4 regions of the Neobacillus phoenicis genome follow, and region 1 is predicted to be linked to each of the others. Evidence: riboswitches for the same ligand, from Rfam matches in the RefSeq annotation. Region 1 holds a riboswitch; each other region holds the start of a gene.
The links. Region 1 has a riboswitch for cyclic di-GMP ahead of AA0X95_RS24825 (anti-repressor SinI family protein). Riboswitches for the same ligand answer to the same signal wherever they lie in the genome.

Region 1 (5,717 bases):
AAGAACTCTTTCAGTCCTAATGAAATGCAGGCATTAGTTGAAGAATTAGGTAGTCTGAGAAAAAACAAATAAATAAAATGAGGTTGACTCCAAGGAGTCAACCTCATTTTATTTTTGCTCTGTTAAGATAATAGGGCCATCCTTAGTAACGGCAAGTGTATGCTCATATTGTGCTGAATATTTTCCGTCTACAGTTCTTGCGGTCCAGCCATTCGTATCCATCTTCGTTTGATATTGACCGATATTCACCATTGGCTCAATCGTAAAGACCATTCCTTCTTTAATCCTGGCCCCTTTTCCTGGCAGCCCGTAATGAGGAACATCCGGTTTCTCATGAATCACAGCCCCAATGCCATGTCCAATAAAGTCCCTAACAACCGATAATCCTTCACTTTCCACATAGGTTTGAATCGCATGCCCAATATCACCGATTCGATTGCCGACAACGGCCTGCTCAATTCCTTTATATAGTGCTTCCTTTGTCACTTTTAATAAATGCTCTGTTTCCTTAGAGACATTTCCTACTGCATAAGACCACGCAGAGTCCGCTAAGGCACCATTATAATTTACGACCATATCGATGGTAACAATATCTCCTTCTTTTAATGGCTCTTTTCTTGGAAAGCCATGGCATATTTCATCATTGATACTTGCACATGTTGCATATTCATAGCCTTTGTATCCTTTTTGCTCTGGGGTTGCCTTGTGTTCGGTTAAGAATTTATTGACAAACTGGTCAATTTCCCAAGTAGTTACTCCTGGCTTAATTAATTTAGCAATTTCCTTATGACAGGCCGCAAGGATTTCTCCAGCCTTTTTCATCGCTTTAATTTCACGTGGTGATTTCAGGACAATCATTCTTTTCCCTGCCTTTTTGATTATTTTTATGTATAGTAAGCTTTACAGTAAGTAAAAGAAGTTTAAGATACATTCTCATTTGGAAACACTATTAATATTAACTCGAATCCGTCATTTTTTCAAAAGAACTTCTTACCCGTGGGTTTTTCAAGATGACCATTTTATAATATTCACTATTTTGTCATATTCCTTCGTTCTTAATATGGTACTTTTTCATTCTTTTTGATAGAATTAACGTATAAATATGTTTAATAGGTGTGTGAATGGAATGATTGGTGATCGCGTAAAAAAATTTCGCTTAGAAAAGAAGATGTCTCTTTCAGAACTTGCAGAGCAAGCTGGGGTCGCTAAGTCTTATTTAAGCTCTCTGGAGAGAAACCTGCAAAAAAATCCATCTATACAATTTCTCGAAAAAATTGCTGCCGTTTTAAATCTACCCGTCGAACATTTAATTCATGAACAAATTAACAAGGATGATTTAGACAGTGAATGGATGAACTTAGTTAAAGAAGCTATGGGTTCTGGGGTTTCAAAAGAGCAATTTCGTGACTTTCTAGAATTTAATAAGTGGAGAATAAATCAAAATAATAGTAATGATTAATTTTATTCTATAAAGAAGAAAAGCATTCTACAAAAGAAACCTCTTTTAGTAGAATGCTTTTTTAAATATGTAACAAGTTAGTTCTTTTGAACTTCTTGGTGGAGGAAATCACGAACATCTGTAATAGATAAGCCAAGTTCTTTTGCTTCTAAAATTAGCGCCATCCATTCCTGATCAATTACATCCACGTCTCTCTCTGCAATAATCATTTTTTCTCCCCCTAAAATACACATAGTATTCCAGGTAACCCGGCCATCATAGCAAGAAAGGCCTGCCTTAGATCCTCGGCTTTGCGTCCCTACTTTTCAACAGGTTTGCCTTTTTCTGTTTATTCTACAACTTAAGTATTGCATTCTTCCATTTTTATATTATTTATCTAGGTATAAATACTTAATACTAAATGATATGTTCATTATATCTAGTCCTTTTATATTAGGTTGTTGTTTTTTGTCTTTTTTTTATAATTTTCAAACTACTTTTATACACAAATTATCCTATTTTTCTACAAAAACTCCCTTTTCCCTCCACTTTCAGTAAAAGAAATTAAAAAAAGAAGGATATTAGGTCAAATCCTCCCTTTAAAATAGTATATTATTTGCCGCCTTTTACTGCTGCAATACGAGCACCTATTTTGGCATTATGTTTTACCAGTGCAATATTTGCTTCTAAACTTGACCCTGCTGTTAGCTCTTTTACCCTGCTTAAGAGGAAAGGTGTGACCTCTTTACCATGAATCCCTTTACTTTTTGCCTCGTTTAAAGCAATCTCTATAACATTATTAATTAAAGCTTCATCCATTGCATAGGGTTCTGGAATGGGGTTGGCAATGACGATTCCACCTTCTAAACCTAAATCCCATTTAGTCTTCATTAATGCTGAGGCTTCCTCTGGTGAATCCACTCGGAAATTTACTTTATAAGGGCTTGTTCTCGTATAAAAAGCTGGCAGAATCTCTGTTTGATAACCAACGACGGGCACTCCGTTGGTTTCTAAATACTCCAATGTTAAGCCTAAATCAAGAATTGATTTTGCTCCAGCACAAACGACTGCTACATTTGTTTTTGCTAATTCCTGCAAGTCGGCGGAAATATCCATTGTTACTTCTGCGCCGCGGTGAACACCGCCAATACCACCTGTCACAAACACGTTAATTCCACCCATTTGTGCACAAATCATGGTCGCTGCAACCGTTGTGGCCCCGTGTTTTTGTGTTGCGATTATGTAGGGAAGATCCCGCCTGCTAGCTTTCATGATCTCCTTACTAGTGCCTAAGAATTCTAATTCCTCATCAGATAAACCGATTTTGATTTTCCCATTAATGATGGCAATAGTTGCTGGTACAGCGCCATTCTGCCTGATAATTTCTTCTACTTCTCTTGCAGTCTCTATATTCTGAGGGTACGGCATTCCATGTGAAATAATCGTCGATTCAAGTGCAACAATTGGCTTCCCTTCTCTTTTTGCTTCAAGTACTTCCTCTGAAAAGGACAGGTATGCTTGGTTCATCGTTTGGTGACCCCTTTACTAAAGTATTTCTGGTAGGTTTCAAGTAAGGATTGCTGGTTTAATTCGGGATTTACCGTTTCATTTGAATGAATGGTTATCAATGAGCATGAAAGACCAATTTTACAAGAATCTTCGGTACTCAAACCCTTAAGATATCCAAATATAATTCCGGCAATGAGAGAATCGCCTGCCCCAGTTACATCCACAATAGGAACAGTTGGAGGTATTAACGCTCCCGCTTCGCCATCCTTTGTATAATAAATTAATCCCTTCTCACCTCGGGTAATAACTACTTTCTCCACACCTTTTTTCATAATGACTTCAGCTGCTTGGTAGAAGTCTCCTTCTGATCTTATTTCTAGGTTGGATAACGCCTCTGCTTCTTTATGGTTGGCTACAAGCCAGGTTACACCTTCAAGGGATGCTGGGAGCTTTTCTGTTTTAGGAGCGGAAACTGTAGCAATACAAATAGGTTTGTTGAAGTTTTTACAGTCAGTAATTACTTGTTGAATGATGTTTTTTGGAAAGTTTGTATCTAATAAAATCATTTTTGACTGTTCTATATGCATCCATATCTCTTCAAAAATGGTATCTTTCACTTCATCATAAATAGCCATATCGGCTAGTGCGATTTCCATTTCACCTAATGGATCAAGTACGGCAGTATAAGTGCCAGTAGATTTTCCTTGTATGATTTGTGTAGGGCATACTTCTACAAAATGTTTAGTGTTTTCTAGGAGCCATTCCCCTTCAGGATCTGAGCCAACATATGCAAACAGAGATGCTTTTAGACCTATTCGGCCTGAGTTTTCTGCAATATTTCTTGCGACTCCTCCCCGTGACATGGAGCTTATGGCTGGGTTTGATGTTCCATACTTCAACTGTTTAATCGCCTGAATTTTACGGTCTACATTCGCTCCACCAATACAGAGAATATCAAAAATGATTGCTTCCTCTTTGTTCATTGTTAGCATCCACTCCTTAAGATCCTTTGTTAAGCAAGTCAAAATTTCAAAATATTCCCTACTCATATAACTATTACGATACGTATCTTGAAAATCCTGTTATAAAAATAGAAAAACATTTTGCTATTTGAATACACTGCTTAGCAACAAGGATTTATGTTAATAAAATTTGTCTAAAATGTGACAGATAACATATAATATAAACAACATATAAATATACTAAATATTATTAATATTCAAAATAAAGGTCGGTGTTTAATGCTATGACTGTGATTCATGTTTTAAATTACTCGATTCCGATTGCGTTTATGGTGTTTGCTGGTTTTCTACTCGACCGTATGTGCAAACCGGCCAAACAGGAAGACGCCTCGACTGGTGAGACTTCAGGGGGAGAAATAAAATAAAGCTGGTGAAAGTGTATGCGCCCACTTTCACCAGCTTTTTTTGTTAGCTTTATTAATTTGTATCAAGCGAGAACGACCCTGCGTGACCGATTTGCCTTTTCCACATGCTTTTGGGGCTCTTAGACCTCTTCTTCGGACCGGTTTGCCTATACTACGTGCCTTAATTGCCTTGTGGAAATAATTTAGTTCGCTTAGACGGGGGCTATGAGACCGTTCTGCCTGTTGGAGAAGGGCTTTGGTCGCTTAGACCGGGGTATGAGACCGAACTACCTGATGGAGAGGGGGTTTGGTCGCATACACGGGTTCTATGCGACCGTACTGCCTAATGGAGAAGGATTTTGGTCGCTTAGACGGGGGCTATGAGACCGTACTGCCTCATGGAGAAGGGGTTTGGTCGCTTAGATGGGGGCTATGAGACCGTACTGCCTCATGGAGAAGGATTTTGGTCTTATAGACGGGGGCTATGAGACCGAATTGCCTCATGGAGAAGGATTTTGGTCTTATAGACGGGGGCTATGAGACCGAATTGCCTCATGGAGAAGGATTTTGGTCTCATAGACGGGGGCTACGAGACCGGTGTGCCTTTTCCACTACCTTTGGAGGCACGTATACCTTTTCCACAACCTCTTGAGGCACGTAGATCACTTCTACGTTACTGATTCCTCACTTTAGCACCCACCTTGGGCACGTAAAGATCTCTTATATTAATATCTTATTTTCTTCTGTACCTTGTGCTCATAATTTTTAAAAATGGCGGAGTTCGTTTTAACCCCTCGTTTGGACATTAGTTGGTTAAACCAAAGGAGTTTTTCGTTTAATTTCTTTTGGAGGCTTTCTTTCTCATTGGAGTCATCACATTTCTTCATTAAATCCTCGATCGTCATCATTTCTTGCCGCAACTGACCTTCTTCCTGGGTATATCCTGCATTTTTCAGCAATTTGTAGGCCATACGGAGCTCCTCAGGAATTCCCGATAAATCCTCTAATTGCAATGGTTTACCCAATCCTGGCAGATTTTCAAATTCACCATCTTGATAAGCCTTTTTTATGCGGTCTTCTGAGACAATGTGAAACAGATCCATGCTTTAGACCTCCTTATTATTACCATTTTCCCTATAGTAAGTATATCAAGTCACGTCTAATAATTAAAATGGCAACCTAGTTCAATCCGTAATTATTTTACGAAGATTTGGGAATGCTACATGCGTAGATGAAAGGAGTGTTGATTTTGTCACGCGGAGAACATTTTAACCATAAGAACAAGAATCATCCTGGTAATTTTCCACAAGATAGCTTAACCGAGAAAAAAGGAAAAGAAGCAGTTGGGGATGAAGAATTCCTAGTAGTAAGAGAAGCATTTAAAAATAGAGTCGAGAATGAAGA
Region 2 (5,717 bases), 1.4 Mb from region 1:
ATTTTAAATTCTTTAATGGAAAAAGAAAGAGATGAATATATTAATGCTCTTTCTCATGAAAGAACCGAAGATCGGAGGGGCTATCGAAATGGTTACTATGAGCGTGAACTCATTACTGGTGTAGGTTCTCTCAAACTAAAAGTTCCTCGTACCAGAGACGGTGAATTTTCTACTTCTATCTTTGAAAAATTTAAACGCTGCGATCAAGCTCTAATTCTTTCTATGATTGAAATGGTTGTAAATGGTGTTTCTACACGTAAAATCACAAAAATTGTAGAGGAATTATGCGGGAAGAGTGTGTCCAAATCACTTGTTTCCAATCTAATGAAGACCGTAGACCCCATCATCAACGACTGGAGAAACCGTCCACTTAACGTTCATTATTATCCATATGTGTACGTGGATGCTATGTACATTAAAGTTCGTGAGAACGATAGAGTAGTTTCTAAAAGTGTTCATATTGCGGTTGGAGTTAGTGAAAGCGGTCATAGAGAGATCATTGGCCTCAAAGTCAATCACACCGAATCCACTGATAGCTGGACTTCCTTCTTCGAATATCTAAAGTCCAGAGGTCTTCAATCCCCTAAAATGGTGATTTCTGATGCTCATGGTGGCTTAGTTACCTCCATTAAAGAATCATTTCTAGGAACTTCATGGCAGAGGTGTAGTGTTCATTTTTTAAGAAATATCATGGATACTATGCCGAAAAAAGGTACTGCTGAGGCTCGTCAGGAATTAAAAGACCTCTTTCAAAACTCAGATTTAAGTGTGGTAAGAGACTTGAAAAATCGCTTTGTAGAGAAGTATCAAGATACCAAGGGATTCGCAAAAGTAATTGAAACATTAGAAAATGGCTTTGAAGATGCAATCCAATTTCATTCACAGCCGGTCCAGTATCATAAGCACTTACGCACAACGAATATGCTAGAGCGCTTAAACCAAGAAGTACGGAGGAGAGAAAAAGTCATACGTATTTTTACAAATGATTTGTCCGCTATCCGAATAATTGGATCCGTATTAATGGATATTGAAAAAGATTGGAACAAAAATAATGTTCCTTACCTCAAGAAAACAAATGAAAAATAACTCTCTACTCAAGTGGAGTGGAAAAGCCTAATTTCGAATTGACATCGAGCCTCCAGCGGGCATGATGTAACGCCAGGAAGCCAGGAGTTTAACAACACCTGGCTTGCCCTCCTAGGCTATCATGCCCGCCTCTCAATGTAAATTCGAAATAATATAGTTCACCTTACTAATTTTTTTATTGATCGGAATCATTGTTGACACTTTTACACAATTAAATGGACTTGACTGTTGTATGAGCCCGAATTGCCTGATGGAGAAGGGTTACGGTCGCATAGAAGGGTTCTAAGAGCCCGAATTGCTTGATAGAGAAGGGTTACGGTCGCATAGAAGGGTTGTATGAGCCCGAATTGCCTGATGGAGAAGGGTTACGGTCGCATAGAAGGGTTGTATGAGCCCGAATTGCCTGATAGAGAAGGGTTACGGTCGCATAGAAGGGTTGTATGAGCCCGAATTGCCTGATGGAGAAGGGTTACGGTCGCATAGAAGGGTCCTACGAGCCGAACTACCTGATGGAGAAACAAAAACACCTTGCTTGCCCTCCCCCTCTAGGCAATAATGCCAGCCTCTCGATGTAAACTCAAAATAAATGTAATTCACCATACTTAATTTTTTTATTAGTCGAAACCATTGTTGACACTTTTACACAATTAATTGGACTTGACTGATTTTGTCTTATTTTAGAACAGTTAAAGGGAATTTCTCCTCTTATTTCTGCTTCTTAAGCTTACTTTTTATACAATAGTGGGAATTTCTCCGCTTATTTCTGCCTCTCAAGCTTCCTCTATATACAATAGCGTGAAATTCTCCGCTTATGAATTCTCCTACCTACACGAAAATCAACGATGAATGATAACACAGCCAATGGATTAAAGTGCCCGCCGCCCGAATGATCGATAATCTTTTGGAGGCTTCTACTGCAAGAAATCAAGGCTAGCAGGGCTTTACCTACTACTAACCAAACGTTTATTCTTCCGAGTCCTCAAGTGCTTCGATAAATTCAGATGCTTTGATTCCTAGCTTTGAGGCGATAATGAAGATGGTTCCAAGACTTGGTTCTTGAATGTTTCGTTCTAGTTTACTCATATATGACACGCCGAGCGCACAATTAAATGCCAGGTCTTGCCGTGTTATGTCCTTTGCCTCCCGAAGCCTTTTTAGTAATTTTCCTATATATTTTCCTCTTTTTTTCATTTTGTTGCTCCCCTCTTTAAGTAAATTTGAATATACGCGATAAATAGATTTCAATTGAATGGCTTTTTGAATCATGCGTTTAAATGTAGAGCGGGAAATCCCATGATCGTGGTATTCCTCATGGATCGCTTTTAAGATGGCTCCAATTTTCGCATGAGAGACGCCCGGTATTTTCGCTGAAAAACGGATCAGCCGTTTCAATCCGATGAGTTCTCCTTTAGAAAAAGTCGGTTTCGTTTCTAAGAGCCACATTTCAATATGATAATTAAATTCCTTTACACTCCCAAACTGTGAATAGTGTTCATAACGATCCATAGAGCCTGATTTTAGATTCTTCATCCCGTAACAACCTTTCGTCGATAGAGTGGATGCCTGTTGGCAGTTCCTAGAATATCGGGTTTTGAGAGAAGTATCGAACCGCTCTATTTCCAGTTAGAGCGCATTTTTGTCGTCCAATGGACCATTTTGCTTTCAAAGTGAAAAAAAGAAGCGATTTTGGTATTTTTGGGGTAGATTTCTACCAAATTGGAGGAACCAACGAGTTTGGGGATCCGTTCCCGGTGCTTATTGAATTAGGTCTATTGACCTGGTTTTATTTGGCAATTATAATTTAGTAAGATAGATGTTTACTAATTTTAAAATTAAATAGACTGTGAAGGGCAAATTCATTGAAAGATGAAGACGCAAAACTATAGGGACTAAAGTCGTGAGACCATGTTAGCCAGTTACCAATATGCATGTTCCAGTTAAATGGACTAATCTATGTTGGGTTGGTCCATTTTTATTTTGATCAAGAATTTAAAGAAACTTTTATCAGAGAGATAGGAGAAAAGGAAATGAAGGTAACGGTCATCCTTTTATTAGTAGTAGTTGTTGTTCTTCTGGTGGGATTTCTTTACGGAAAGTTAAAGTGGAAAAGAAAATATCAAACCATCTTCCAATTAATAGAAAGTTCAAAAGATGTTGTTTATTACTATGAAGTATTGACGATGAAATTTAAATATATAAGTCCTTCCATCGAAACGTTTTTGGGCAAAGGAGTTATAGAAGAAGCTGACTTAAACCCTTACGCACCCTTTGAAAGGGTCCATCCTGATGATTATGAAACACTAGTTCATAAAGTAAGCGGAGAAATGGATTATTCTGAAATCCTCATTCAGCGTTGGAGAGACAATGATGGAAACTATAGGTGGTTTGAGGAATACGCCACACCTATTTATGAAAATGGGCAATTAGTTGTCATACAAGGAATTATGAGGAATATTGACGAAAAAGTAAAACTCCAACAGGAATTAGAATATCGAATCCACCACGATCCCTTAACAGGTATTTATAATAGGGAATATTTTGAAATGAAATTTGAAGAGCTCAATAGAAAAATAAATGTCCCTGTTGCATTAGTTGTGTGTGATGTAGATGGTCTTAAATATGTGAATGATCATTTTGGACATAAAGCTGGAGATGAATTAATCAAAGGGGTTGCAGCACTTATCAATCAATACTCATCGGATGCGATATCGGTGGCACGAATTGGTGGGGACGAGTTTATTATAATGGTAACTAATCAGTCGGAAAATCTAGTCCAACATTTGGTATCTGAAATTCATAAGGATATAGAAAAGTATAATGCTAATTCGTTAGTCGTTACGATTAAAATGTCGATCGGATATAGCTATGCTTCCGGTTCAGTAGGACAAATGGAAGGATTATTTTCCCAGGCAGATAAAAATATGTATAAAGATAAAAGGAGCAGAAAAACTCTTTTGATGAAATAGATGAACTTCTAATTTACCAATTAGACAAATTAGAAGTTCAAGACTTATTTAACAGTTAATGTTGATTGGGTAAATCATGATTTGGAAGAGTAGTTAGTATATCATTTGTAATGGTAGTGAATAAATCATTCCCGTCGATATTTAGCATTACTAGTAGAGTTGCTATTAAAATAAAAGTTAATCGTTTCATTTTTTCTTACCCCCTATATGATGATAAGGCAATCATACTATATTTTAAGACTATAAAAATTTTCAATAATGGGAGAAAAGTATGGTTGAATCGGGGGAACGCTATAAATTATGCCATTATTTGGTTTGGAATATAACTATAGTTGTATTTTTTGGGGGTAGTCAAATGTATGAGAAGGCGCAAATAATAGGAAGTAATATTAAATATTTAAGGAAATATGCCCAAATTACACAAAAACAGCTAGCAGAAGGAATTGGGACCCAGGCACAAATTAGTAGAATAGAAAAAGGAGAAGTCATTCCACTTTCTACTACACTTTACGAAATAGCAGAGAAGCTGGGCGTAGACGTTAATTATTTTTATGATTTAGCGTATACTCCGAGAATTGATTATGTAAACGAAGTAAAATATCAAATTCGGAAAGCAATAAGAGATAGAAACTATTCCGAGGTCGATCGAATTATCAAACAAGAAGAACAAAACAGAGCGTTTAAGAATGGTAGTAACCTACAATTTATTTTGTGGCATAAAGGAATAACAGAATACTACATTCGGCAAAACATAGATAATTCGCTGAATATTTTAAGGTCAGCTTTTGAAATTGGAAAATCAAATAAAAAGATAGCCATTTCAGCCCAGGATATTGAAATAATTAATAGCATGGCAATCATTTACAACGAAATTAAACAATATGAACAATCAATCCAAACCTATTTGAACGCTTTAAATCACTTGAAATATATTCCAGATTTTTCTGACCCCAAAGTTGAAATTCGCATATATTATGGACTGGCCAAATCTTTGTTTAAAACAGAACAATACAACGAATCCATTAAGTATTGTAAAAAGGGAATGACCCTATGTATCAAAGAAGAATTATTATACTTATTAGGCGAATTACACTATGAAAGCGGCCAAAATTATCAAGCATTAAATATACAGGAGAAGGCATTAGAGCATTTTTCCAACGCAAAATTAATATTTCAAATTGGGAATAGACGTGAATTTGTAGGAAGTGTTAAAGAAAAAATCAGTAAACTAAGTTAGTAATAGTAGAAATGTATAGTTGTAAAGAAATGAGTTGGTGCTATTTAATAAATCTGGAATGAAAACTTACCAAGAAAACTTCTTGAGTAAGTTTTCATCTGTTAGTAAATTCCACATAAAATTCTGTAGTACATATAGAGGTTGTAATTACTGTTTTTCTAATTCAAAAATAATATCAAAGTAATTGGCTGCTCCAAAACCAGAAATGGGTGGAGCGAAAATTTGGACAAATTTCCAGCCATCTTCCGCGTGCTCTGAAATAATTTTTTGATAATCCTCTGTTGGCTTACCTTTCCATCGATCAATTTCTACCCGGACAAATTTATAATCGTACATATTACCCTCCGTTTACCATTTCATTTTTAAAAGGAATATTAACTGGCTTTTCGTTTGAAATAGACTTGTGCCCATAAATAAATCGCACACCC
Region 3 (5,717 bases), 300 kb from region 1:
CATTTGTTTCGTATTTTGAAAAAACAAAAATGTTGTGATCATTCCCATCACAAGTGAGAGAATTAATACCATTTTCGGCTTCAATTTGCTTCACCTACTCCGTTAATCGTATGCTGTATGCTCCTCTGTCCTTCGCACCTTCATCAAACGTCCCTGCTCCAGCCCTTTTTATGAAAACTCCACTTATTGAAGTATCTTTCGAACTCATTGGATCCGTAATATAGAAATAGGCAAAACCTGTGACTTTTACCTGTTTTAATTGATTACTAGAATAGTTGTAAGGTTTATAAACCGGGACAAGTATTATTCTTGAACAGCTACGTAAACTATAATCGCCGGGTGGCTGTGTACAACCATTTACTCGTTCTTGAATTACATCTCTTGTTTTACCAGCAATATTCCCTGTTTGCGTATCAATAATATCGCCAATCTTTAGTTCCTCTTGGTAGCCGTACCGCAAATTTTGTTCATAGGTTTTTGCTCCTGGTCCACTAAGTGCCAAGATGCCAAAATTCCCTGATGAAACTCCTGAAGAATCAACTTTCAATTGGTAAGTTTTGTTATATTCCAGAATCACACTCTCGTCGATCCCTAATGGAGCGGCACCTACTGCTTTTCCAATTGCTCCCAAACCTGCCGTAGCTCTGGCTGTAACGTCTGTTTTATCAAGACCAAATATTTTCATAAACGTTAGGTTTACTGTTTTCGTTAAGTGTATGGTAACTTTACTCCCCATGTTAATATCTAGATTTGATAACGTACTAGAAGATTTATGAGAGTCTAAAATGTATTGAACTGTACTAGTGACCTTTTGTTCCGTATTCGGCAGCTCCTGTGCACCTGAAAGAACGGCTGCATTTGCAACCTTTTGTAACTTCGCTTTTTCCATATACATTAGGCTTCCATCTATCGCCAGACCTGCCATGGATAGAATTGTCATTAGCGAAATTGCACCCAGGATGAGGACATTCCCTTTTTCATCCTTTAGGAATCTAATAAAAAATTTTCGCATTTTTATCCCTCACTCTACGCGAATCGTTGAACTTGTTTCGATGGCAAAATTAGAGGGGAAGAACTTAGAAATCAAAGGTGTCAAAAAGTTCATCGGATACGTTAGCTTTACTGTTACATAGTCTCCCGAACGCCTGACTGTATCCGCTGGAGTAATATTCACCTGTAATTTTGTCTGGTCCCCTAAATGCACGTATTGGTGGGCGAAAGTTGAAATATCAGCATCCTTCTTACCTAGACCACCTAGCCTAACCGTTTCCTGCGCAGCCATTTGCAAGTGCGCATAGGAATAAATCACTCTACCGAAATCTAAGATTCCTACCAGAATCAATAGAAAAATAGGAATAATTAGCGCTGTTTCCACCAAAGATTGGCCACGCTCATCCTTTTTCATAAAGAAATGACTCCAGGAAAGTAAGCTTGAAAGATGGCCCCTGCAGCGATGGCTACCCCGTAAGGAAGAGTGGTTTTGACCGAATCATTCTCCTCGAGTAAGGAAAGTCTCATCCCATGCCGCAGACCATGCATTAGGTACAATATTTTCTTTAAAAATCCTTTACGATAAAAAATAAATAGGATGGCCATAATCCCTCCTGCCAATGCCATGTATATTGATGCCATTAATACAAAACTGATACCTTTTAAACCGCCAATTACTGCAAGGAGTTTTACATCTCCCGCCCCCATTCCTCCAAGGAGATAAGGGATTAATAAAATCCACAAACCAACTACCGTACCAAGGAGCGCCTCTGCTAAGCCATGCCACCCACCGGTAATGGCGTGAACAATCCATGCTATTATCAAAAAGGGAAATAAGACCTTATTATATATTTTTCGTTCCTTTAAGTCGGTAATTACACATATGATTAAGAGAATAATTAATAAATAGGTACTCCACACATAAACTCCTCTCCTTTCCTTATAGAAGTTAAAGTACAGCGCTTAATTTATGTTTAAAGAAAAACAGCCTCACGTTTGTTTCGCACGCAAGGCTGTATTAGAAATTCAGTTTCTAGATTATTAACTATTAATCAACCTTCTCCGCCTGCACCAGCCTCAATTAAAGCGTCCTTAGCATCCGTAAATAACTTAACAACTTGATCTTTCATTATTAATAGTACTGCTACAGCGCCAACCGCAATTAGTCCTAAAACTAACCCATACTCAGTCATACCTTGTCCTTGTTCTTCAGTAAATAAAGCTTTCATTTTTTTCATCATTTGTAAAAACCCCTTTTCAATTTATAGTTAAATAGTTTCCAATTTTTGTTTCTGTTTTTTGAATCATGCCTGCTGGCAATTCTAATACTGACTTTGCTCTTTTGTGATACTTTCCTACTGTTGCAGGCTTTACCGTTTCGTCCAGGCCTACAATTTCAAAATCTTCACTTAAGTAAAGGACATCGATGGAATAATTCATGAAGAATGTGTGAATGGATTGGCAGGGTCGAATTAACAAGCCGTGTCCTGCTGGTAAACTTTTCGAAAACATCAGCCCTTTTAATCTTTTAAAAAAGGTATCAGCTGTTGATAGATTGTTTGCCAGTTCCGCTCCGTTTGACAGATTCACGACTTTCACGTATTTCACCTCCGAATAAAAGAAATAACCCCGCCTTTACCGAAAGGGGGGTTAGTAAAATAGACTGACTAAATAGACATAGGAAACCTATGAGTAAATAGTAGTACTAATATGAAACACCCTGTTCTTTCGGTAACTGGCTGGCGTAGTGCAAAAGCACCTTAGCCCCTTTAGCTTTGCGTCACTGATTTTCATCAGTTTTGCCTTTATCGAGAATCAGTGTTTGTTTGTCCGACTGATCTCTTAATCACATAATAGAACTTTTTTCCCTCAGAGAGCATCCTACTAAAATACTATTTTTAGTCGAAAACACTAGGTAATTATACCTATTTTCGACTTATACCCTTATAAAATCGACATAAAATTCGTATATAATCCTCAATTTACCTCCCTTGCCAATTTATTTAGGCGAATCATTCACCATACAATCGCCCATACATATAATTTATAGATACCAATAAAAAGGATGTTGATCATGCCAGCCATCGTTGGAGTTGCACAGGTTATTACCCTTGGAAGCAGTTCAGTTTTCCATATTGGTGATGTGTATAAAATTATGCCATTTTCTACTGCCAAAACTTTCTCTGGAGCTGGTTCCTTTAATACAGGGGAGAGTTTACGTCTAAACAACAACATGAGTTCTACAAATACATCAGACCAAGATGGAATCGATCAACCAATTACCCTCAACGCATAATAAATGGGTGGTCTAAAATGAATTACTATATTCAGCAGTCAATTCAAATTAGTTTTATAAGAATTGGAAGTATTTCCAATTCATCTGTTATGCAAATTGGAAGTGCTGGAATGATAAAACCTTCAGCATATCTATATAATACCGGTGGATTTACAGCTCCAGCACCTAAGCCAATAAAAGCTATAGGAAGTTTAGTAGGTACACCAGCCGTTCCATTACAGGCAGCTGTTAGAAAACATGAAAACACAGACAAATAATCCTTTCCGTTTCTTTTGGGTTCTTCGAGACTATCTATTGTGAGGTGATATCATGTATCAGGATTATTCTCAATATCTTCAATGGCTGCAAATGTATATTCAAGCACAGGAAAAGAGGATCGTTACCTTGGAGGCTACCGTTCAAAAAATGCAAGAAGAAATGAAGCAAATAAAGGAGAAGCAGCCTATTCGAGTCGATAAAATTGAATATAAATTTGATCAATTGAAGGTAGAAACTCTTGAAGGAACCTTAAACATCGGCCTTAATCCTTCCGATTTGTCTGAAATTGAAGACTTTGCGGTACAAAATCAATCATTAAACGTTCCTCCACCACCAAAAGATCAAATGCAGAGATCTATGAAAATTGAAGAAGCCATTTACCGATATCTTGAAACAGATTTACCTTCAATAGTTGAATACACCCAAAGAGAATTAGAGGTCCCACCAAATGACGCCTACTTATCCTTTATCAAGCAGGATATTACTAAACAGTTACCTAACAGAGTCGAACAACATTTAAAAATGAATTTACAAAATAACCGTTCAGCGGAGAATGAAAATATAGATGACATAATTATCGAATCGATTAAGCAGGAGATAAAAAATGGTGTGGCTATTTTCTTCAAGAACCTGCCAGAACACGTGAAAGGGATGAAAGCAGAATGAACTTTGAAGTCTATAATCGAGAAGCTTAACGTCCAAAATATAAAAATTATTGGGGTTGCCAGCTCATCATTAGTCTTGGTAGGCGATACGGAATCGATTCAATTAGCCTCGACTTTTGATACCCCACCTGAATCTTTAATCATTGGACCTTTTGTACCGCTGCAATCGGACGTGACTTGATCATGCTTACAAGAACATCATGTGTAGATGCAATCAATATAGACATCGTTTCGTTTGCTTCTATCCTCCAGCTAGGAGATTCCTGTATTATTAATGGATTTTCTAAAGCACTCGCTGTACAAAGGGAAGCAGAACAGTTTTATGGGAATGAAGGGGATCTTATTTCCTATCCTGTCTTTTCCGAACCAATTCCTTTCGAATCAATTAACGAGTACTTCTCATTCTCTCAGCATCACTTAAATCCAGTTATTAAGGTTCATAACATTGATATCATCGCAATTTCATCTTCCTCCCTGTTACACGTAGGTAATAGTCAGCATGTTTCGATGGAGGTCCGGGTAAAGCATTTCAGACAGCTTCTTCCTGTTCCTAGAGAGGAAGATCAAGAACAAGGACAATGATCCCCGCATAGGTTAGATATTATATGGAATCAGCCAAGGAAAAGGATGTTTTTGATGCCAGCGATTATCGGTCCAGTACAAATCGTTAATGTAGGCGGAGGAATTGTGCAGTTTGGGGATGCCTTATATATTTCACCGAAAAGCGGCTCCAAAACTAATGCAGGTTCAGGAGCATTTAATACTGGGGGATTCATTATAACCAATAATGGATTAAGCGGTACGAATGTTCTTGATACAAACCTTATTGACCAGCCTATAGCGGGTAATAATTAAAAAAATGAGGATGACTCAATGTCAGCCTCATTTTTTTATTATCTTTATTTATTAACCTTTAAAATATGGGCTCCATCAAAGAAAAATAGATATCTTTCTACAACATTTCTTTTCCAAATCTGTTCAATTGCCCTTGTATATAAATTAATTTGCAGCTTGTAACGTTCTTCAAGGATAGGTTTTGCCTGTGAAAAACCACCCTTATATCTGTCTGTAATACCATCAGATTTATAATCAATTAATACCAATCCGTTTTCATCTTCAAGAATACAATCGATAATACCTTGTACAAAAACTGCTTCCTCTGTATCTTTCCAATTTGGGTAAACTTCTCTTGCAGGAAGCGAGAGTGTGAACGGGATTTCCCTATGAATAGCTTTTGCATGAAAATATCTTTGCCCCAATTCTGAATGAAAAAACTGAACAATTAATTTGCAATCAATAACCTCAGCTTGCTCTGGGGTTAGCAACTCATTCTTTACCATCCAATCAAGCTGATTCTTTATCGACTCTTCGCTAACTGGTCTTGATAGGTCCACATGCTGCATCACCATATGCATGGCTGTCCCCCGCTCAGCAGGGCTCAACTGTTTTTCCTGCATAAACTTAGGTCTCTTTGAGATGGTCTTCTTAAATTGTCGAACAAGTTCTGT
Region 4 (5,717 bases), 2.1 Mb from region 1:
AATAAAATTGCTGCGATGATTGCGATTGGTGAGGTGCAAAAGGTATATTCTGAGGACTGGCCACGTTTTGTTGCAGGATCAATGGGCCCGACGACAAAAACACTAAGCGTAACCGGGGGAACGACATTTGATGAGCTTGCGGCAAGTTACGAGGAACAAGCGATTGGCTTAATTGACGGTGGTGTTGATTTGCTGCTACTTGAAACAAGCCAGGATATGTTGAATGTCAAAGCCGGTTTTGCTGGTATACAAAGTGCTTTTGCAAAAACAGGAACTACTCTTCCAATTGTGATTTCAGGTACGATTGAACCAATGGGTACCACTCTTGCTGGACAGTCCATCGAAGCGTTCTATATTTCAGTTGAGCATATGAAACCAGCTGCAGTGGGACTGAACTGTGCAACGGGTCCTGAGTTTATGCAGGATCATATTCGTTCCCTTTCCAATCTTGCGACAACTGCCGTTAGCTGTTATCCGAATGCGGGTCTGCCTGATGAAGAAGGACACTATCATGAAACACCAGAGATCCTTGCGAAAAAGCTGTCTGATTTTGCTGCGCATGGCTGGTTAAATATTGTCGGCGGCTGTTGTGGCACGACTCCTGAACATATTAAAGCTATTTCTGAAGCAATGAAAAATTATCAGCCGCGGGGATATGAGCCATCTTCTGTTCACATGGTATCAGGTATTGAACCATTTGTTTACGATGACCCTACACTACGTCCAATCATGGTGGGAGAGCGTACGAATGTCATTGGCTCTCGTAAATTCAAACGGTTAATCACTGAAGGGAAATTTGAAGAGGCATCAGAAGTTGCACGGGCACAGGTGAAAGGCGGCGCTCATGTCATTGATATCTGCCTTGCTGACCCTGACCGCGATGAAATCGTGGACATGGAAAATTTCATTAAAGAGGTCGTAAAAAAAGTTAAGGTACCTCTTGTAATTGACTCAACCGATGAGAAGGTTATTGAAAAAGCACTCAAATATTCTCAAGGAAAAGCGATTATTAATTCAATAAATCTTGAGGATGGCGAGGAACGCTTTGAAGCGATTATTCCTTTGATTCATCGTTACGGTGCAGCTGTTGTTGTCGGTACCATCGATGAGGAAGGTATGGGAGTTACTGCCGAGCGCAAGCTTGAGATTGCTAAACAATCTCATGATTTGTTGGTAAACAAATATGGACTCAAACCACAGGATTTGATATTTGACCCATTAGTTTTTCCTGTAGGTACTGGTGATGAGCAATATATTGGTTCGGCTAAAGCTACTGTGGAAGGTATTAGGTTAATCAAGGAGCAGCTTCCAGGAGTACAAACGATTCTTGGGATTAGTAATGTGTCGTTTGGATTGCCACCTGTTGGCAGAGAAATTTTGAATTCGGTATTCCTTTACCACTGTACACAGGCTGGTTTGGATTACGCCATTGTGAATACGGAAAAGTTGGAGCGCTTTGCCTCCATTTCTAAGGAAGAAGTTACATTAGCGGAGGATTTGTTATTTAAAACAACTGATGAGACTTTAGCTGTTTTTACGGAGTTTTACCGTGGTAAAAAGAAAGAGGCGAAGAGCACGGTTCCAAACATGACTTTAGAAGAGCGTCTCGCTTATTATGTTGTGGAGGGCACGAAAGAAGGATTATTACCAGATTTGGATTTGGCGCTGGAAAGCTATCCTGCCCCGCTTGATATCATTAATGGACCGTTAATGGATGGCATGAAAGAAGTTGGGCGACTTTTTAATGATAACCAATTAATTGTTGCTGAGGTTTTACAGAGTGCAGAAGTGATGAAGGCCGCGGTATCGCATTTAGAGCCGCATATGGAAAAAGGAGATGTATCTGCGACAAAAGGCAAAGTTATTTTAGCGACTGTAAAAGGTGATGTCCATGATATTGGTAAAAACCTTGTAGACATTATACTGAGCAATAATGGTTATGATGTGATAGACCTCGGGATTAAAGTGAATCCAACCGATTTAGTTCAAGCTATTCTTAGGGAAAAACCAGATATGGTTGGATTATCCGGTTTACTGGTTAAATCTGCACAGCAAATGGTGTTAACGGCACAGGATATGAAAGATGCTGGCATTTCACTCCCTATCTTAGTCGGCGGTGCTGCTCTATCTCGTAAGTTTACCGATACGAAGATTGCTAAGGAATATGATGGACTTGTTTTGTATGCGAAGGATGCGATGAATGGATTATCACTGGCAAACCAACTGCAAAACCCAGAGGAACACCAAAAGCTGTTGGATGAGAAGGCGGAAAAGCTGGCTGCATTAGAGGTACCAAGAGAGTTACCTGTCCGCTCTACAGGATCTGTTGCAGTGAAAGTGAAGCCGGCTATATCCACAGAGGCACCAGTCTTTACGCCACTGGATACAAAAAGGCATGTTTTAAAAACTTATTCGCTTTCCCATATTGAGCCATACATCAATATGCAAATGCTTATTGGGCATCATCTTGGTGTAAAGGGGAAAATCGCGAACCTGCTTGCTGAAAAAGATGAAAAGGCTGTAAAAGTTAAGGAGGTTGTGGACCAACTGCTTTCAGATGCAACCCGTGAAAATTGGATTACACCGAATGCCGTATATCAGTTTTTCCCGGCACAGGCGGATGGAAACAAGATCTATATTTATAATCCTGAAAATCATGATCAAATTATTGAAACATTTGATTTCCCACGTCAGGATTCCGCACCACATCTTTGTTTAGCGGATTTCTTAAAATCTGTTGACAGTGGTGTGATGGATTATGTTGGCTTCTTTACCGTAACGGCAGGTAGAGGGATTCGAGAAAAAGCGGATGAATTCAAGGCGGACGGTCGTTTCCTTGAGAGCCATGCTCTCCAATCATTAGCACTCGAGACTGCAGAAGGCTTTGCTGAATTAATCCACCGTCAAATGCGTGACCGCTGGGGCTTCCCGGATCCTCTTGATTTTTCCATGCAGGACCGCTTTGCTGCTAAATACCAAGGACAACGATTCTCCTTCGGTTATCCAGCCTGTCCTGATTTAGAGGATCAGAAAAAGTTATTTAAATTAATTCAGCCTGAAGAAATTGGAATTCAATTAACAGATGGTTGCATGATGGAACCGGAAGCTTCTGTTTCTGCAATGGTTTTTGCCCATCCAGAAGCAAGATATTTTAATGTGTTAAGATAAGCATCTCCATGTAAAAAGAGTGACTATTTTATAGTCACTCTTTTTAACATATGGTTCATCATTACACAGCCTGATATTTATGTAGGAATCTTTGACTTGCAAGATTTAGATTATGTATGCACTCTTTTTTAATACGCTCATCACAAATAAAATCATTCATTAATTCGTCTTTCATTTCAGAGTAAATTTCCATCACTTGTTCACGTGACAAATGAACAGAGCGTTCCTTTTTTGCAAACCTCGTGATTTCCTTCTCAAAATATTCAATAGAACCAAAAAACATCTTCAATTTCCCACCCATCCCTTTATGTTTATTTTCCAACAAATAAAAAGCCTCCAAAAAGAGGTGGACTAACAAACCGTAATGCCGTAGAAGTTTTATTTAAACATTAGATTCTGTTCTTTTTGGCAACCCGACTATCATAGTCATATGACCTTAGACTCGTGGCTTTGCGTCCTTTTTTTTTCAAAAAGTTTGCCTTTTTCACTTTATACCTTAATAGTAAAATCTAACTAGGAACAATTCAACGTTTTTCGTCAATTTTTTACAAAAAAATTGATTTTTTTAACAAATTATGAGTATTTATGCCCCTGTGTACATTTCTTGACATTTAATAATAAATACACTATAGTTACCTAGGTAACTAATTATTTGAAGTATCGGAGTGCATTTATGATAACCCACGAATTATTCCATACTCTTCACCAGCTTTCACGCCATCTCACCAATAAACTCAATGAAGCTTTATCGCCAATGGGCTTGTACGGTTCGCAATGGGCCGTTATTTTTGTTTTAAAAACCAAAGGATCGTTAACCCAACGAGAACTTTGTGATTATCTATTTGTTGAAGCACCTCCAATGACTAGAACCATACAGCGTCTCGTCAAACAAGGATATGTGAAGCAAGTTCAAGGTCAGGACAAACGGTCAAAGTATATCGAATTAACAGAAGAGGCATTGAAATTATATCCCGAATGGGAAAGTGTTGTGAACGAGGTCAACCAAACATTACTGAAGCATTTTCCACAAACATCTCAAGAGGAATTACTGTCACTGCAATCTAGCTGGTTAAAGCATCTTTTATAAAGGAGTGTGCATCACATCTATGAACAAACCCAAACTATGGACGAAGGATTTTATTAGTGTATCTTTAAGTAATTTTTTTCTTTTCTTAACTTTTTATATCCTGCTCGTCACGCTTCCCACCTATGCCTTGGATGAATTACATAGCAGTGCATCTGTCGCGGGATTAATGACGACCGTATTTTTACTATCCGCCATCATCTCACGTCCGCTTGCTGGACAGTGGCTCGAACGCGCGAGTAATAAGAAAGTGCTCTTATCGGCGCTCATTATTTTCTCTGCCGCCTCTCTTCTTTACTTTATCCCTAAAACAGTCGGCGGTTTTCTAGTTATTCGTCTGCTTCATGGTGTTGGTTTCGGTATGGCAACAACAGCAGTCGGAACCATTGTAGCTAATATTATTCCAGCTTCACGCAGGGGAGAAGGTATGGGATATTTCGTCATGTCAACGAATATGGCCATGGTTTTAGGACCATTTGTAGGATTAATGGCTATTCAACAATGGGGACCAAACACCCTATTTATTCTCAGCGTTATTGTTGCTTTCGGTTCTCTTATTACAGGACTAATTGTTAAATTGAATCATTCAGAGCAGCTTGATCAGCCAAAAGCAGCTTCTGCTTTTTCTTTTAAAAATCTTTTTGAGACATCTGCCATTCCTATTTCGATTGTTGGAAGCTTCCTAGCGATTGTCTATTCTGCCCTTCTTTCATTTGTTTCAATTTATGCAAATGAAATTCATTTGGCTAGTGTGTCTAGTCTCTTCTTTGTGGTCTATGCAATGGTTCTTTTACTATCTAGACCATTCACTGGAAAATGGCTCGATCTTTATGGACCAAACGTTATATCTTATCCTTCTATTTTGCTTTTCTCAATTGGGATGTTTGTCTTAAGCCAAAGCAGTGGTGCAGTCACATTCCTCATTTCAGCAGGTATGATTGGATTAGGATGGGGAACACTTTTTCCTACCTTCCAAACCATCGCTATCCAAGATGCGGAACCTCGAAAAAGAGGTTTAGCTACAGCGACCTTCTTATCTATCTATGATACAGGTATTGCTCTAGGCTCCTTCGTTGTAGGTTTACTTGCTGCTAAAATAGATTATAGCTCGTTATATTTCATGTGTTCCTTCTATATTTTAATCGGTGCAGTACTTTATTACTTTCTGCATACCAAGAAACAAGCGTCTGTACCAAAATTGAAAAAACAAGAGAATTAATTTGTTCGTTTTGCCCCCTACTTACATTTATAGGGGGATTTTTTATTATACAACCCTTCGTTAAACTCATTTACAAAAATAGTAAAATATAATAAAATTCTTTATAAGGAACATTTTCGTATTAAATAAGGAATTCACAAAAAAGGAGGTGTATTCTAATTTTGAAAACAATAAAGGGTTTAGTCTTTATCCTGCTACTAGTATGTGCAATCATGCTTCCTACTTCTGCCTATGCCTCTGATAATA

Region 2: another riboswitch for cyclic di-GMP. It lies ahead of AA0X95_RS04480 (diguanylate cyclase domain-containing protein); the one in region 1 lies ahead of AA0X95_RS24825 (anti-repressor SinI family protein).
Region 3: another riboswitch for cyclic di-GMP. It lies ahead of AA0X95_RS23340 (DUF192 domain-containing protein); the one in region 1 lies ahead of AA0X95_RS24825 (anti-repressor SinI family protein).
Region 4: another riboswitch for cyclic di-GMP. It lies ahead of AA0X95_RS08295 (hypothetical protein); the one in region 1 lies ahead of AA0X95_RS24825 (anti-repressor SinI family protein).

Annotation. Positions count from the first base shown of each region.
Region 1 covers NZ_CP154847.1:4,851,534-4,857,250, forward strand. The annotation lists gene AA0X95_RS24810 (DUF1128 domain-containing protein) at 1-72, shown strand, start outside; gene map (type I methionyl aminopeptidase) at 109-858, opposite strand; gene AA0X95_RS24820 (helix-turn-helix domain-containing protein) at 1,127-1,459, shown strand; gene AA0X95_RS24825 (anti-repressor SinI family protein) at 1,537-1,668, opposite strand; cyclic di-GMP riboswitch class I at 1,699-1,788, opposite strand; gene AA0X95_RS24830 (pseudouridine-5'-phosphate glycosidase) at 2,051-2,965, opposite strand; gene AA0X95_RS24835 (carbohydrate kinase family protein) at 2,962-3,930, opposite strand; gene AA0X95_RS24840 (hypothetical protein) at 4,194-4,334, shown strand; gene AA0X95_RS24845 (DnaJ family domain-containing protein) at 5,039-5,416, opposite strand; gene AA0X95_RS24850 (hypothetical protein) at 5,563-5,717, shown strand, end outside.
Region 2 covers NZ_CP154847.1:849,511-855,227, forward strand. The annotation lists gene AA0X95_RS04470 (IS256 family transposase) at 1-1,086, shown strand, start outside; gene AA0X95_RS04475 (helix-turn-helix domain-containing protein) at 2,050-2,616, opposite strand; cyclic di-GMP riboswitch class I at 2,926-3,010, shown strand; gene AA0X95_RS04480 (diguanylate cyclase domain-containing protein) at 3,114-4,052, shown strand; gene AA0X95_RS04485 (hypothetical protein) at 4,108-4,242, opposite strand; gene AA0X95_RS04490 (helix-turn-helix domain-containing protein) at 4,408-5,289, shown strand; gene AA0X95_RS04495 (DUF4177 domain-containing protein) at 5,437-5,625, opposite strand; gene AA0X95_RS04500 (hypothetical protein) at 5,664-5,717, opposite strand, start outside.
Region 3 covers NZ_CP154847.1:4,552,294-4,558,010, forward strand. The annotation lists gene cpaB (Flp pilus assembly protein CpaB) at 1-84, opposite strand, end outside; gene AA0X95_RS23320 (pilus assembly protein TadG-related protein) at 95-1,012, opposite strand; gene AA0X95_RS23325 (TadE/TadG family type IV pilus assembly protein) at 1,022-1,405, opposite strand; gene AA0X95_RS23330 (prepilin peptidase) at 1,402-1,911, opposite strand; gene AA0X95_RS23335 (Flp family type IVb pilin) at 2,043-2,231, opposite strand; gene AA0X95_RS23340 (DUF192 domain-containing protein) at 2,248-2,589, opposite strand; cyclic di-GMP riboswitch class I at 2,718-2,804, opposite strand; gene AA0X95_RS23345 (spore germination protein) at 3,065-3,286, shown strand; gene AA0X95_RS23350 (spore germination protein GerPB) at 3,304-3,543, shown strand; gene gerPC (spore germination protein GerPC) at 3,596-4,210, shown strand; partial or broken gene AA0X95_RS23360 (spore gernimation protein GerPD) at 4,207-4,390, shown strand; gene AA0X95_RS23365 (spore germination protein GerPE) at 4,393-4,791, shown strand; gene AA0X95_RS23370 (spore germination protein) at 4,846-5,064, shown strand; gene addA (helicase-exonuclease AddAB subunit AddA) at 5,109-5,717, opposite strand, start outside.
Region 4 covers NZ_CP154847.1:1,610,647-1,616,363, reverse strand. The annotation lists gene metH (methionine synthase) at 1-3,168, shown strand, start outside; gene AA0X95_RS08295 (hypothetical protein) at 3,230-3,493, opposite strand; cyclic di-GMP riboswitch class I at 3,573-3,658, opposite strand; gene AA0X95_RS08290 (MarR family winged helix-turn-helix transcriptional regulator) at 3,842-4,255, shown strand; gene AA0X95_RS08285 (MFS transporter) at 4,275-5,471, shown strand; gene AA0X95_RS08280 (hypothetical protein) at 5,633-5,717, shown strand, end outside.